DNA from 2 places in the Janthinobacterium sp. P210006 genome. Region 1 is predicted to be linked to the other one. Evidence: predicted binding sites of a transcription regulator. Region 1 holds the regulator's gene; the other holds the start of a gene.
The links. Region 1 encodes LexA, which represses DNA repair genes until DNA is damaged. Its sites were predicted from a motif close to ACTGTATNNNNATACAGT; they were not measured.

Region 1 (7,056 bases):
CGAAGCTGATGGCCGTGTAGCACGAGATGATGACCCACATCGGCGGCATGGCATCGGCCGCGCTCGAGTAGCCGGCAGCGATCAGCAGCATCCAGATGATGCCGATGGTTTTTTGCGCATCGTTGCCGCCGTGGCCCAGGCTGTAGGCGGCTGCCGATACCAGCTGCAGGCGGCGGAACCACTTGTCGACCTTGCGCGGCGTCGAACGCACGAAGATCCAGGACACGAGCAGCATCATGATCGAACCGAACACAAAGCCCAGCACCGGTGCGATGACGATGAAGGCCACCGTTTTCCACAGGCCGGCCGCGACCAGCGCGCCCGTACCGGACTTGGCGACGGCCGCGCCCACCAGGCCGCCGATCAGGGCGTGCGAGGACGACGAAGGAATCCCGTAGTACCAGGTAAACAAATTCCAGAAGATGGCGCCCATCAGCGCGCCGAAGATCACGTACTGGTCGATCACCGCCGGGTCGATGGTGCCCTTGCCCACCGTGGCGGCCACGGTCAGCTGGTGGAACACGAAAATGGCGACGAAGTTGAAAGTGGCAGCCATGGCAACCGCGGTCTGCGGTTTCAATACGCCCGTCGAGACCACCGTGGCGATCGCGTTGGCGGCATCGTGGAAGCCGTTCATGAAGTCAAACAGCAGCGCGAGGACGATCAACAGGCCTAGCACGTAGATGCTGATTTGTATGGTCATTGTAGTTTCTTTTCTGATTCTGGTTCAGGACAGGCCCAACGCTTACGCGTTTTCGACGATGATGCCTTCGATAATATTGGACACATCTTCGCAACGGTCGGTCACGGTTTCCAGAATTTCGTAGATCGCTTTCAGCTTGATCAGGTTGCGCACGTCCGGTTCGTCGCGGAACAGTTTGGACATGGCGGCGCGCATCACGTGGTCGGCGTCCGATTCCAGGCGGTCGATCTCTTCGCAGATGGCGACGATCTTGCGCGAGTTGTCCATGTTGTGCAGCATGGCGACGGCGTCGCGTACTTTCTCGGTACAGGCCAGCACCAGTTCGGCCAGGCGCTTGGCTTCCGGCGTGACGGCTTTCAGGTCATACAGCGAAACGGTTTGCGCCGCATCTTCCAGCAAGTCCAGAATGTCGTCCTGGCGCGTGATCAGCTGGTGGATGTCATCGCGGTCGATCGGCGTGATGAAGGTCTTGTGCAGCATTTCCACGGTGGCGTAGGTGACTTTGTCCGCCTGTTTCTCGATGCTTTCGATCGCATGTACGCGGTTTTCCAGGTCGTCGAAATTGGTCATCAGGCCGAGCATCTCTTTGGCGCCCTTGACGCACAGTTCCGCGTGCTGGTTAAACAATTCAAAAAACTTGCCCTCAGTGGGCATCAAGCGTCCAAACATGTCATTCTCCGTTAAGCATTGAGTCGTGTTATTTACTACAGAAAGCCGCCCCGTTGTCGGGGGCGGCCGATGGAATTGCCAGTGCTGCTGAGTCTTAGTCGCCTTGGTAAAGCGCCAGGCCACCACTGTAATTGCCAAATTTGGTGTACTGCCCCATGAAGGTGAGGCGGATGCTGCCGATTGGACCGTTACGTTGTTTACCGATGATGATTTCGGCCGTCCCCTTGTCCGGCGAGTCGGGGTTATACACCTCGTCGCGGTAAATGAACAGGATCACGTCGGCATCCTGCTCGATAGCGCCCGATTCGCGCAAGTCGGACATGACGGGACGCTTGTTCGGGCGTTGTTCCAGCGAGCGGTTCAGCTGGGACAGGGCGATCACGGGACAGCCGAGTTCTTTCGCCAGGCCTTTCAAGCCCCGTGAAATCTCGGAAATCTCCGTGGCGCGGTTGTCGCCCGGCGTATTGGCCGACATCAGCTGCAAGTAATCGACGATGATCAGGCCCAGCTTGCCGCATTGACGCGACAGGCGGCGCGAGCGGGCGCGCAATTCGATCGAGTTGAGCGCCGGCGTTTCATCGATGTACAACTGGGCGTCGTTCATCTTCTGGATCGCATTCGTCAGGCGCGGCCAGTCTTCGTCGTTCAGGCGGCCCGTGCGCAGACGATGCTGGTCCAGCTGGCCGACGGAGCCCAGCATACGCATGGCCAGCTGGGCGCCGCCCATCTCCATCGAGAACACGGCCACGGGCAAGCCGCTGTCGATGGCCACGTTTTCGCCGATGTTGACGGAAAACGCCGTCTTGCCCATCGATGGACGGCCCGCCACGATCACCAGGTCGCCCGGCTGCAGACCGGAGGTCATGCGATCGAGGTCGATGAAACCGGTGGGCACGCCCGTGATTTCACTCTGGTTGTCGCGGCTGTACAGTTCGTCGATGCGCTCGACCACTTGCGTCAGCAGGGGCTGGATGGCGGTCCAGCCCTGGGCGCCGCGCGCGCCTTCTTCGGCGATGGCGAAGATCTTCGACTCGGCCTCGTCAAGCATCTGCTTGACTTCCTTGCCTTGCGGGCTGAAGGCCGTGCCCGAGATATCGTCGGCGACGGTGATGAGTTTGCGCAGCACGCCGCGGTCGCGCACGATCTCGGCGTAGCGCCGGATGTTCGCGGCCGATGGCGTGTTTTGCGCCATGGCGTTCAGGTAAGCGAGTCCACCCACATCATCGGCCTTGCCGAGCTGGGTCAGGGTTTCAAAAACAGTAATGACATCGGCTGGCTTGGAAGCGTTAACCATCTTGACGATTTGCTCGAAGATGATGCGATGGTCATAGCGATAGAAATCCTCCGCATGCATGAAGTCGGCGATGCGGTCATACGCTGCATTGTCGCGCAGCAGACCACCGATAACGGATTGTTCTGCTTCGATCGAGTGCGGCGGAATACGGAGGGAATCCAGTTGCGGATCAGAGGGGGCGTTCATGGCGCGAATTATACCTGCTTCGGCGTACTGGCAAAAATAAAGGGCTGAAATTGCGCGAAAAAAAGGCCACAAAAAAGCCGGGCGAACCCGGCTTTTCATAGTGCTTTACTGTACGGTAGCGCTTGCGGGCCAGGCCCGCAGACGATTACGCGTTCGCGTCTGGTACGACAGCGATAACAACTTCCACAACCACGTCGGTGTGCAGAGCAACCGAAACGTTGTGCTCGCCAACGATCTTCAGCGGGCCGGTAGGCATGCGGATTTGTGCTTTTTCAACAGCAAAACCTTGCTTGGTCAGCGCTTCAGCGATGTCGAAGTTGGTGACGGAACCGAACAGACGGCCATCGACGCCAGCTTTTTGAGCAACTTGAACGGTCAGGCCGCTCAGTTTTTCGCCTTGGGCTTGCGATGCGGCCAGTTTGGCAGCTGCAGCTTTTTCCAGTTCGGCGCGCTTGACTTCGAATTCAGCCACAGCGGTTGCCGTAGCACGACGTGCCAGGCGTTGCGGGATCAGGAAGTTACGTGCGTAACCGTCTTTGACTTTGACGACTTCGCCGAGGTTACCGACGTTTACAACTTTTTCTAACAGAATGATTTGCATAGTTCTTCTCCAGGAATATCTGACCGATTAAGCGTGGTGCAGATCGGTGTATGGCAGCAGCGCGAGGAAGCGAGCGCGCTTGATTGCGGTGTCGACTTGGCGCTGGTAGTGCGCTTTGGTACCGGTCAGGCGTGCTGGCATGATCTTGCCGTTTTCCTGGACGAAGTCTTTCAGCGTGTCGACGTCTTTGTAGTCGACTTGCTCAACGTGAGCTGCCGTGAAGCGGCAGAACTTCTTACGTTTGAACAAAGGGTTTTGCTGTTTGCGTTTTTCTTTAAGCTTGAGCTTATTTTTGTCGAACTTTTTACCGAATGCCATGTCAGGCTCCTGTATCTAAAATGCGCTAGTCGGGAATGACTGCACTAAAATCAATGATGTGAAACACCAAACTCTTGCTGTTGCGGCTCTTTCTGGCCAGGAAACCCGTGAACTGATACACCCCGCCCAAGCTTGCCTGACTGAACCGGCCTGAGATTTCGCCAGCGGCTAGCGCGGCAACATCAAACTCGGTCAAACGGGCAATCCCTGCTTCCATCTGCTGCGAACTGTGCTGCAATACTGCATTCACAATCGGCAGCCCTGCCGGGGTATAGCGCAATATTTCGCGCTCGGCAATGATGGCGGTTACTTGTAGCTGGTTCAGCGCACGATCCTGGTCAAAAATTAAGCGGCTGCGGCTGGAGCGGCTGCTGGTGCTTCGGTGCGGTGGCTTTTGGCCGCGTCTTCGCGTTGTACCGATTTCATCATCGGCGAAGGAGCTGTTTCAGCTTTCTTCATTTTAACGGTCAGGTGACGCAACACGGCATCATTGAATTTGAATGCTGTTTCCAACTCGACCAGGGTCTCGTTGTCGCATTCGATGTTCAGGCAGATGTAGTGTGCTTTAGGCAGCTTTTGGATCGAGTAAGCCATTTGACGGCGGCCCCAATCTTCCACGCGGTGAACCGAACCGCCGCGGGTGGTTACGCTGGCTTTGTAGCGTTCGATCATCGCGGGCACTTGCTCGCTTTGGTCCGGATGGACGATAAAGACTATTTCATAATGACGCATGCAAACTCCTTCAGGTCGGATTGATAATCGCCCACCCCGGCGTCAAGACGGGTGTGGGAAGGTCAGCCGAAGATTATAACCGCCTTTTGCAAACGTTTCAATCATTCCTTCCACAAGCGCCCGGAAAGCCCGTGCACCGCCCTGTTTTTGCCCCGCGAATGACTATTTCTTGCGAAATCCACCCAAAACACGGAAATCCCCTTGCATAGTGGGCGATACTGTACAAAAATACAGACTGTTCATATAGACAGCATTTTAGTATGCACCCACCGCTCATGATCAAGCTGACAGCACGACAAGAACAAATCCTGAACCTGATCAAGGACGCGATTGAAAATACGGGGTTTCCTCCCACCCGTGCCGAAATCGCCAATGAACTGGGTTTCAAGTCGGCCAATGCGGCCGAAGAGCATTTGCAGGCCCTGGCCCGCAAGGGCGCCATCGAGATTTCGCCCGGTACCTCGCGCGGCATCCGCCTGATCGGCGCCGCCGCCGAAGCGCTGCCGTCGAAAGTGCCGGCAGCACTGCTGATGTCGCTGCCCCTGATCGGCCGGGTGGCGGCCGGTTCGCCCATCCTGGCGCAGGAAAACCTGGAAGCGAGCTACAACGTGGATCCGGCCCTGTTCTCGGCCAAGCCCGACTTCCTGCTCAAGGTGCGAGGCTGGTCCATGCGCGACGCCGGCATCATGGATGGCGACTTATTGGCCGTCAAGAAGGTCGACAGCGCCAAGAATGGCCAGATCGTCGTCGCCCGCATCGGCGACGAAGTCACCGTCAAGCGCTACAAGAAGACGGGTTCCGTCATCGAACTGCTGCCGGAAAACCCCGACTTCAAGGTGATCACCGTCTCGCCGGAAGATGAGTTTGCCCTGGAAGGGCTGGCTGTCGGCCTCATGCGTAGCTGGCATTAAATCGCTGCAGGCACGGAAAGGGCCGCAACAGCATGACTGTTGCGGCCCTTTTCACATGGCGCGCGGCTGTTTAAAGGTCCAGTGCGTTTTTGAAGTCGTCGAGCAGATCGGCCTCATCTTCGATGCCCACGGAAACGCGGATCAAGGACTCGGCAATCCCCATGCTGGCGCGCCGCTCGGCACCCATCTCATAGAAAATCGTGTGGGCGACGGGAATGACCAGGGTGCGCGTGTCGCCCAGGTTACTCGCTGGAATGGCCAAATGCAGGCGATTGAGGAAATCGAAGCAGTCGATGCCATCCTTCAATTCAAAGCTGAACAGGGAACCGTAGCTGCGGAACAATTCCGTCGCCAGCGCATGCTGCGGGTGCGACGGCAAGCCCGGATAGTGCACGGCTGCCACGCGCGGGTCCGCGGCCAGCATGGTGGCCAGCGCCAGCGCGTTCGAGCAGGTGCGGTCCATGCGCAAGGCCATGGTTTCCGCGCCGACGGCGATATGGTGCGCCGCTTCCGGACCCAGCGAGGCACCGAAGTCGCGCAAGGCCTTGGCGCGGATCTGCGCGATGCCCCACTGCGCCGGCGCCGCCTTTTTATAGTTTTCAAAGATGTTCGGGTACTGCGTCCAGTCGAACACGCCCGTATCCGTCAAGCTGCCGCCCAGCGCATTGCCGTGACCGCCGATGGATTTCGTCAAGGCGTTCACCACTAGGCCCGCGCCCACGGCTTTCGGGCGGAACAGATATGGCGTCGTCATGGTGTTGTCGACGATGTACAGGATGCCCTTTTCGCGGCACAAGTCGCCGATTTTTTTCAGGTCGGCGATCTGCGTGCGGGGATTGGCGATGGTTTCGACAAACACGATGCGCGTGGCCGGCGTGATGGCGGCCGCCACATGGGCCACGTCGGTGGCGTCGACGAACGACACGGCGATGCCCTGCCCCGTCACCGTTTGCCACAGGCTGTTGGTATTACCAAACAAAAAGGCCGACGACACGACATGGTCGCCCGCGCGCAGCAACGATTGCACCACGGCGCCGATGGCGCCCATGCCCGTGGCGAAGCACAGGGTCGCCACGCCGTCTTCCATCTTGTTGACCTTGTCTTCCAGCGCGGACACGGTCGGATTGCCCTGGCGGCCATAGCGGAAGCCTGGCTCCTTGCCCTGGAACACGGAAGCGAGCTGGCGCGCATCGGCGTAGCCGAAGGCAACGGAAGTGTGCACGGGCTTGTGCAGCGAGCCATGTTCGATGCCCTTGCGGCGGTCGTTATGCAAGATGGTGGTGGTGAAGCCGTAGGTTTTATTGGTGGTCATGGTGGAAGTTCCAAATGCTCGCCTTGCCGCTTAACCCAAGGCAAGTGCTGGGGCCGCACCGGAAAGTGCGCCCCCGAAAAAATGCCCGGCATCGGCCGGGCAGGTTACTTATGCTTCTGTCGTTGCCAGGTTCAGGTTCAGCTGGGAACGGGGCGTATCTTCGGGCGCTGCCGCCTTCGGATGGTGGCGCGCATATTCCAGGCGGTCCAGGTACTCCTGCGACACGTCGCCCGTCACATACACGCCGTCGAAGCACGACGCCTCGAAGTTGGTCAGGGCCGGGTTGACGTCGGCGATCGCCTGCTTGAGCGCGCCGATATCCTGGTACAC
Region 2 (7,056 bases), 830 kb from region 1:
TCGACCACCACCAGCGGCGTGCTGCCGCGGCGCGCGATATCGTCGACGGCGCGCGCCACCTCGGCCGGATACGGCTGGCCCAGCGCTTCCACATACTTTTTCATGGAATCGGCCGCGCCCTTGCGCAGCTGGCGCACCTGCTGTTCGCCCGGAATATCCACGCCGCTCATGCGCGTTTGCGCCGTGAACGGTACGAAGGTGGCGTGCAGGTTGCCCATCTCGCGTTCGCGGATATTGAACTTCTGCTTGGCCAGCACGACGATGCTGCGGCCTTCCGGCGTTTCATCGGCCAGGGAAGCCAGTTGCGCCGCGTCGGCCAGTTGCTGCTCCGTCACGCCGGGCGCCGGTACAAAGCTCGACGCCTGGCGGTTGCCCAGGGTGATGGTGCCGGTTTTATCGAGCAGCAGCACGTCCACGTCGCCCGCCGCTTCCACGGCGCGGCCCGACGTGGCGATCACATTGGCCTGCATCATGCGGCTCATGCCGGCCACGCCGATGGCCGACAGCAGGCCGCCGATGGTGGTCGGGATCAGGCACACGAGCAGCGCGATCAGCACGGTGATCGTGACGGGCGTGCCGCTGCCGGCCGCCGCCACGGAAAACAGCGAATACGGCAGCAGGGTCACGGTGACGATCAGGAAGACGATGGACAGGGCCACGAGCAGGATCGTCAGGGCGATCTCGTTCGGTGTCTTCTGGCGCTTGGCGCCTTCGACCATGGCGATCATGCGGTCGATGAACGCTTCGCCCGGATTGACGGAAACGCGCACCAGCAGCCAGTCCGACAGCACGCGGGTGCCGCCCGTGACGGCGGAAAAATCGCCGCCCGATTCGCGGATCACGGGCGCCGATTCGCCCGTGATGGCGCTCTCGTCGACGGAGGCCACGCCGGCCGTCACTTCGCCGTCGGCGGGAATCACGTCGCCCGCCTCGACCAGCACCGTCATGCCCTTGCGCAGGTCGGTGGCCGGCGTGGGCAGCCAGGGCGTGCCGTATTTCGGCGTCTGCATTTTTTTCGCCATCACCGTCTGTTTCAAGGCGCGCAGCGAGGCCGCCTGCGCCTTGCTGCGGCCTTCGGCCAGCGCTTCGGCGAAGTTCGCGAACAGCACGGTGAACCACAGCCAGACGGCGACGGCGACGATGAAGCCGAACGGCGCTTCACCCTGGCCATTCAGGGCCTGGATGGCCAGCAGGGTGGTGATGATGCTGCCCACGTAGACGACGAACATCACGGGGCTGCGCCACTGCGTGCGGGGGTCGAGTTTTTTGAACGCATCGACGATGGCGGGGCCAATCAGTGCGGAATCGAACAAGGTCAGGCTTGTGCGTGACATGGTAGCCTCTTATTTTGTGAAAAGTTGCAGGTGTTCCACGATCGGGCCCAGGGCCAGCGCGGGAACGTAATTGAGCACGCCGACCAGCACCACCACGCCGATCAGCAAGCCGATGAACATGGGGCCGTGCGTGGGCATGGTGCCGGCATTGACCGACAGGCGCTGCTTGCCCGCCAGCGAACCGGCCACGGCCAGCACAGGCACGATTACGCCGAAACGGCCGAACCACATGGCGATCGCCAGCATCACGTTATAGAACGGCGTGTTGGCGGACAGGCCGGCAAACGCGCTGCCGTTGTTGTTGGCCGCCGACGTGAAGGCGTACAGGATTTCGGAAAAACCGTGCGCGCCCGGATTGGCCACGCCCACCGTGCCCGGTTCGACCATCACGGCAATCGCCGTGCCCGTCAATACGAGGGCCGGCGTGACCAGGATGGCCAGCGACACCATCTTCATTTCATAGGCCTGGATTTTCTTGCCCAGGTATTCAGGCGTGCGGCCTATCATCAGGCCGGCGATGAAGACGGCCAGGATGGCGAACATCAGCATGCCGTACAGGCCCGTGCCCACGCCGCCGAAAATCACTTCGCCGAACTGCATCAGCAGCAGCGGCACCATGCCGCCCAGGGGCATGTAGGAATCGTGCATGGAATTGACGGCGCCGCACGATGCCGCCGTCGTCACCGCCGCGAACAGGGTCGACGAACTGATGCCGAAGCGCGTTTCCTTGCCTTCCATATTGCCGCCCGATTGCAGGCTGCTGGCCTGCTGGTCCACGCCCAGCGCTTGCAAGGCGGGATTGGCTTGCTGCTCGGCGCTCATCACGCCGGCCGTCATGACGACAAAGATCAGGGTCATGGCGGCCAGCACGGCCCAGCCCTGGCGCATGTCGCCCACCATGCGGCCGAACGTGAAGCACAGGCCGGCGGGAATGATGAAGATGGCCAGCATCTGCAGGAAGTTCGACAGCACGGTGGGGTTTTCGTACGGATGCGAAGAGTTGGCGTTGAAGAAGCCGCCGCCATTCGTGCCCAGCAGCTTGATCGATTCCTGCGACGCGACGGGGCCCATGGCGATCGTCTGCGTCGTCGCCACCTGCGCTTCCATCACGGGCTTGCCGGCGGCGTCCAGCACGGGCTGGCCGTCGGCCGTCACTTTCGGCGTTTCATACGCCACGTGGTCGAGCAGGGTCACTTCCTTGTAGGCGGAAAAATTCTGGATCATGCCTTCGCCCATGAAGACGACGGACAGGGCCAGCGACAGCGGCAGCAGGATGTACAGGGTGGAGCGCACCAGGTCGACCCAGAAATTGCCGATCGATTTGCCCGAGCGCGAGGCGAAGCCGCGCACCAGCGCGAAGATCACGGCAATGCCGGTAGCGGCCGAAAAGAAGTTCTGGCACGCCAGGCCCAGCATCTGGGTCAGGTAGCTCATGGTCTGCTCGCCGCCATAGCCCTGCCAGTTGGTATTGGCGACGAAGCTGACGGTGGTATTGAACGAGGAATCGGGGCTGACGGCGCCCAGGCCCTGGGGATTCAAGGGCAAAAAGCCCTGCAGGCGCTGCAGGCCGTACACGAAGACGGCGCCCACGGTATTGAAGACGATCAGGGCGATGGCGTAGCTTTTCCAGCCCATGGCCTTGTCGGCAGGCAGGCCGGACCAGCGGTACAGCAGGTTTTCCAGCTTCTGAAGCCAGCCCAAGCCGCGCACGGGGCCATCGCCAGCCACCTTGGCCATGTACAGGCCCAGCGGATAGCCGGCGGCCAGCAGCACGGCCAGGAAAGCCACCAGCAGCAATATCGATTGCGTCGTCATCACAGTTCCTCCGCCTTCAGCAGCGCCACCAGCAGGTACACGAACAGGCCAGCCGACACGACGGCGCCCAGCACATAAAACGCGTTCATTTGACGCTCCCTAATTTGTCGCAGGCGACGGCAAAGCCGGCTGCCACGACGAAAAACACGGCAATCAAGCCGAGATACACGATATCCATTCCCACCCTCATTCAGGTTTGTTTTGATAGTGTGCAGATTAGCCAAAAGGGTCTAAAAAATTCGTAAAGACTGGGGAGGCAGCTGTAAACAAGATGTAAAAACGGGGGCTTTACCGCATAAAATCCATCACAATTGGCGCCAAACCACGCGCGCAGCGCACTGTTGTTGCCCTGGAGTAGCGCTATTGCTCGCGGGACAAGATAGAATGCGCGAGCGTCCGCACAAGGACGCCATGCCTGCCGCACTGCCCTCCCCCAGTGACGCTGGACGGGATATACTGTATATTCATACAGCTATCGCCGCCGCTGTCATTGCGCCATGCAGTGCCCTGGCCTGGCGTTCCAACCACTGTCTTTATTAGCTTGAACACGTATGGCCACTAAAAAACCAGCATCCGACTACAGCGAATCATCCATCCGTGTCCTGAAAGGACTGGAACCCGTCAAGCAGCGCCCGGGGATGTACACCCGCACTGAAAATCCGCTGCACATCATTCAGGAAGTGATCGACAATGCCTCCGACGAGGCGCTGGGCGGTCATTGCACGCATATCGCCGTCACGCAAAACACGGATGGCAGCATCACCGTGGAAGACAATGGCCGCGGCATTCCCGTCGGCCTGCACCCGGAAGAAGGCGTGCCGACGGTGGAAATCGTGTTTACACGGCTGCACGCGGGCGGCAAGTTCGACAAGGGTTCGGGCGGCGCCTACGCGTTCTCGGGCGGCCTGCACGGCGTCGGCGTGTCCGTCACCAATGCGCTGTCCACGCGCCTGGAAATCACCGTCTGGCGCAAGGAAAGCGACGGCAACGGCCTGCACCACATGGTATTTGCCAATGGCGACGTGATCGAACCGCTGAATTCGCGCCCCGCCCCGCGCGACGGCAAGAAGTCCGGCACGCGCGTGACGGCCTGGCCCGACGCGAAGTATTTTGACTCGCCGAACATCTCGCAAACCGAGCTGCAACGCCTGCTGCGCTCGAAAGCCGTGCTGCTGCCCGGCGTCACCGTCACGCTCACCAACGCGAAAACGGGCGATACGCAGACCTGGCTGTACGCGGAAGGCTTGCGCGGCTACCTGACCGAATCGCTGGCGCAGGTCTCGAATGGCGAAACCCTGATTCCCCTGTTCGAAGGCGCGCAATATGCGGGCCCGGACTCGGAAGGCTTTGCCGAAGGCGAAGGCGCCGCCTGGGTGGTGGCATGGACGGAAGAAGGCGCCATCGTGCGCGAATCGTATGTCAACCTGATTCCCACCTCGAATGGCGGCACGCACGAATCGGGCTTGCGCGACGGCCTGTTCGGCGCCGTGAAAAACTTCGTCGAAATGCACTCGCTGCTGCCCAAGGGCGTGAAACTGCTGCCCGAAGACGTGTTCGCGCGCGCTTCATTCGTGCTGTCGGCGAAAGTGCTGGACCCGCAATTCCAGGGCCAGATCAAGGAACGCCTCAATTCGCGCGACGCCGTGCGCCTGGTCTCGACCTTCGCCAAGCCGCCGCTGGAACTGTGGCTGAACCAGCACGTCGACTATGGCAAGAAGCTGGCCGAACTGGTGATCAAGCAGGCGCAATCGCGCCAGCGCTCGCTGCAGAAAGTGGAAAAGAAGAAATCCTCGGGTGTGGCCGTCCTGCCCGGCAAGCTGACGGACTGCGAATCGTCGGACATCGCGCGCAATGAACTGTTCCTCGTCGAGGGCGACTCGGCGGGCGGCTCGGCCAAGATGGGCCGCGACAAGGAATTCCAGGCGATCCTGCCCCTGCGCGGCAAGGTCCTGAACTCGTGGGAAACGGACCGCGACCGCCTGTTCGCCAATAACGAGATCCACGATATTGCCGTCGCCATCGGCGTCGACCCGCACAGCATCGGCGACACGCCCGACCTGTCCGGTCTGCGCTACGGCAAGATCTGCATCCTGTCCGATGCGGACGTGGACGGCTCGCACATCCAGGTATTGCTGCTGACCCTGTTCTTCAAGCACTTCCCCGCGCTGATCAACAAGGGCCACATCTGCATCGCCCGTCCGCCCCTGTACCGCGTGGACGCGCCGGCGCGCGGCAAGAAGCCAATGCAGAAAATCTACGCGCTCGACGACGGCGAACTGCTGGCCATCGAGGACAAGCTGCGCAAGGAAGGCGTGAAACAGGGCGCCTGGTCGATCTCGCGCTTCAAGGGCCTGGGCGAGATGAACGCCGAGCAGCTGTGGGAAACGACGATGAACCCGGACACGCGCCGCCTGCTGCCCGTCACGCTCGGTGAAATCGACCACATGACGTCCGCCGCCCGCTTCAATATGCTGATGGGCAAGGGCGAGGCCGCAGGACGCCGTGCCTGGATCGAGGAACACGGCAATGAGGCGGAGGCGGATATCTGATGATCATCGGCATCGACCTGGGCACCACCAACAGCCTGGTCGCCATCTGGCGCGACGGCAAGGCTTCCATCATCCCGAATGCGCTGGGCGAACACCTGACGCCGTCGTGCGTGAGCATCGATGACGACGGCACCGTGCTGGTGGGCCGCGCCGCGCGCGAGCGCCTGCAGACGCACCCGCAGCTGACGGCGGCCGTCTTCAAGCGCTACATGGGCAGCGAAAAGAAAATCACCCTCGGCACGCAGCAATTCCGTCCGGAAGAGCTGTCGTCGATGGTACTGCGCGCGCTGAAGGAAGATGCGGAAGCCTTCCTGGGCCACAAGGTCGAGGAAGCCATCATCACCGTGCCCGCGTATTTCAGCGATGCGCAGCGCAAGGCCACGCGCATCGCCGGCCAACTGGCGGGCTTGCGCGTGGAGCGCCTGCTGAACGAACCGACGGCCGCCGCGCTGGCCTACGGCATCCGCGACAAGGAACAGGAAAGCAAATTCCTCGTCTTCGACCTGGGCGGCGGCACCTTCGACGTGTCGATCCTGGAACTGTTCGAAGGCGTGATGGAAGTGCGCGCCTCGGCCGGCGACAATTTTTTAGGGGGCGAAGACTTCGTCACCGTGCTGGTCGACGCCTTTTTGGAAGGCAGCGGCCTGCGCGACGCCGTCGGCAGCCGCCTGCTCGACCCGCGCCAGCAGCAGCTGCTGCGCGATGAAGCGGAGCGCGTCAAGCGCCTGCTGTCGGAACAGCCGTCCGTGCGCATGGCCACGCGCTACCAGGACAAGGAATACAGCTGGGAGATCAACGAAGACAAGCTGGCGCAGCTGTGCGAACCGCTGCTGGCGCGCCTGCGCCTGCCCGTCGAACGGGCGCTGCGCGACGCCACCATCCGCGCCGCGGAATTGAATGAAGTGGTGCTGGCCGGCGGCGCCACGCGCATGCCGCTGGTACGCAAGCTGGTGTCGCGCATGTTCGGCCGCTTCCCCGCCATCCACCTGGACCCGGACGAAGCCGTGGCGCTGGGCGCTGCCGTGCAGGCGGGCCTGAAGATGCGCGACGCCGCCCTCGATGAAGTGGTCATGACGGACGTGGCGCCGTATTCGCTGGGCATTTCGATTTCACGCCAGGTCGGCGCGAACCAGTACGAAGGCGGACATTACCTGCCCATCATCGAGCGCAATTCCGTGGTGCCCGTCTCGCGCACGGAAAACATCACCACCATCTACGACAACCAGAAGGAAATCAACGTGGCGATCTTCCAGGGCGAATCGCGCCTGGTGGCCGACAACGTCTTCCTCGGCAAGATCAGCTTCCCGATTCCCGCGAAAAAGGCGGGCGAGATCGGCATCGACGTGCGCTTCACCTAC

Region 2: VPH41_RS02090 (DNA topoisomerase IV subunit B) is a predicted target of LexA. The motif match lies at 3,605-3,622, and genes of this name have one in related genera.

The regions. Positions count from the first base shown of each region.
Region 1 covers NZ_JAZARD010000001.1:1,302,904-1,309,959, reverse strand. Annotated here, with positions in the region: gene VPH41_RS05865 (inorganic phosphate transporter) at 1-703, opposite strand, end outside; gene VPH41_RS05860 (DUF47 domain-containing protein) at 746-1,372, opposite strand; gene VPH41_RS05855 (replicative DNA helicase) at 1,467-2,852, opposite strand; gene rplI (50S ribosomal protein L9) at 2,998-3,453, opposite strand; gene rpsR (30S ribosomal protein S18) at 3,481-3,771, opposite strand; gene priB (primosomal replication protein N) at 3,797-4,096, opposite strand; gene rpsF (30S ribosomal protein S6) at 4,117-4,503, opposite strand; gene lexA (transcriptional repressor LexA) at 4,779-5,414, shown strand; gene VPH41_RS05825 (cystathionine gamma-synthase family protein) at 5,485-6,726, opposite strand; gene purF (amidophosphoribosyltransferase) at 6,835-7,056, opposite strand, start outside.
Region 2 covers NZ_JAZARD010000001.1:468,368-475,423, reverse strand. Annotated here, with positions in the region: gene kdpB (potassium-transporting ATPase subunit KdpB) at 1-1,334, opposite strand, end outside; gene kdpA (potassium-transporting ATPase subunit KdpA) at 1,344-3,149, opposite strand; gene kdpF (K(+)-transporting ATPase subunit F) at 3,149-3,238, opposite strand; gene VPH41_RS02090 (DNA topoisomerase IV subunit B) at 3,701-5,698, shown strand; gene VPH41_RS02085 (molecular chaperone HscC) at 5,698-7,056, shown strand, end outside.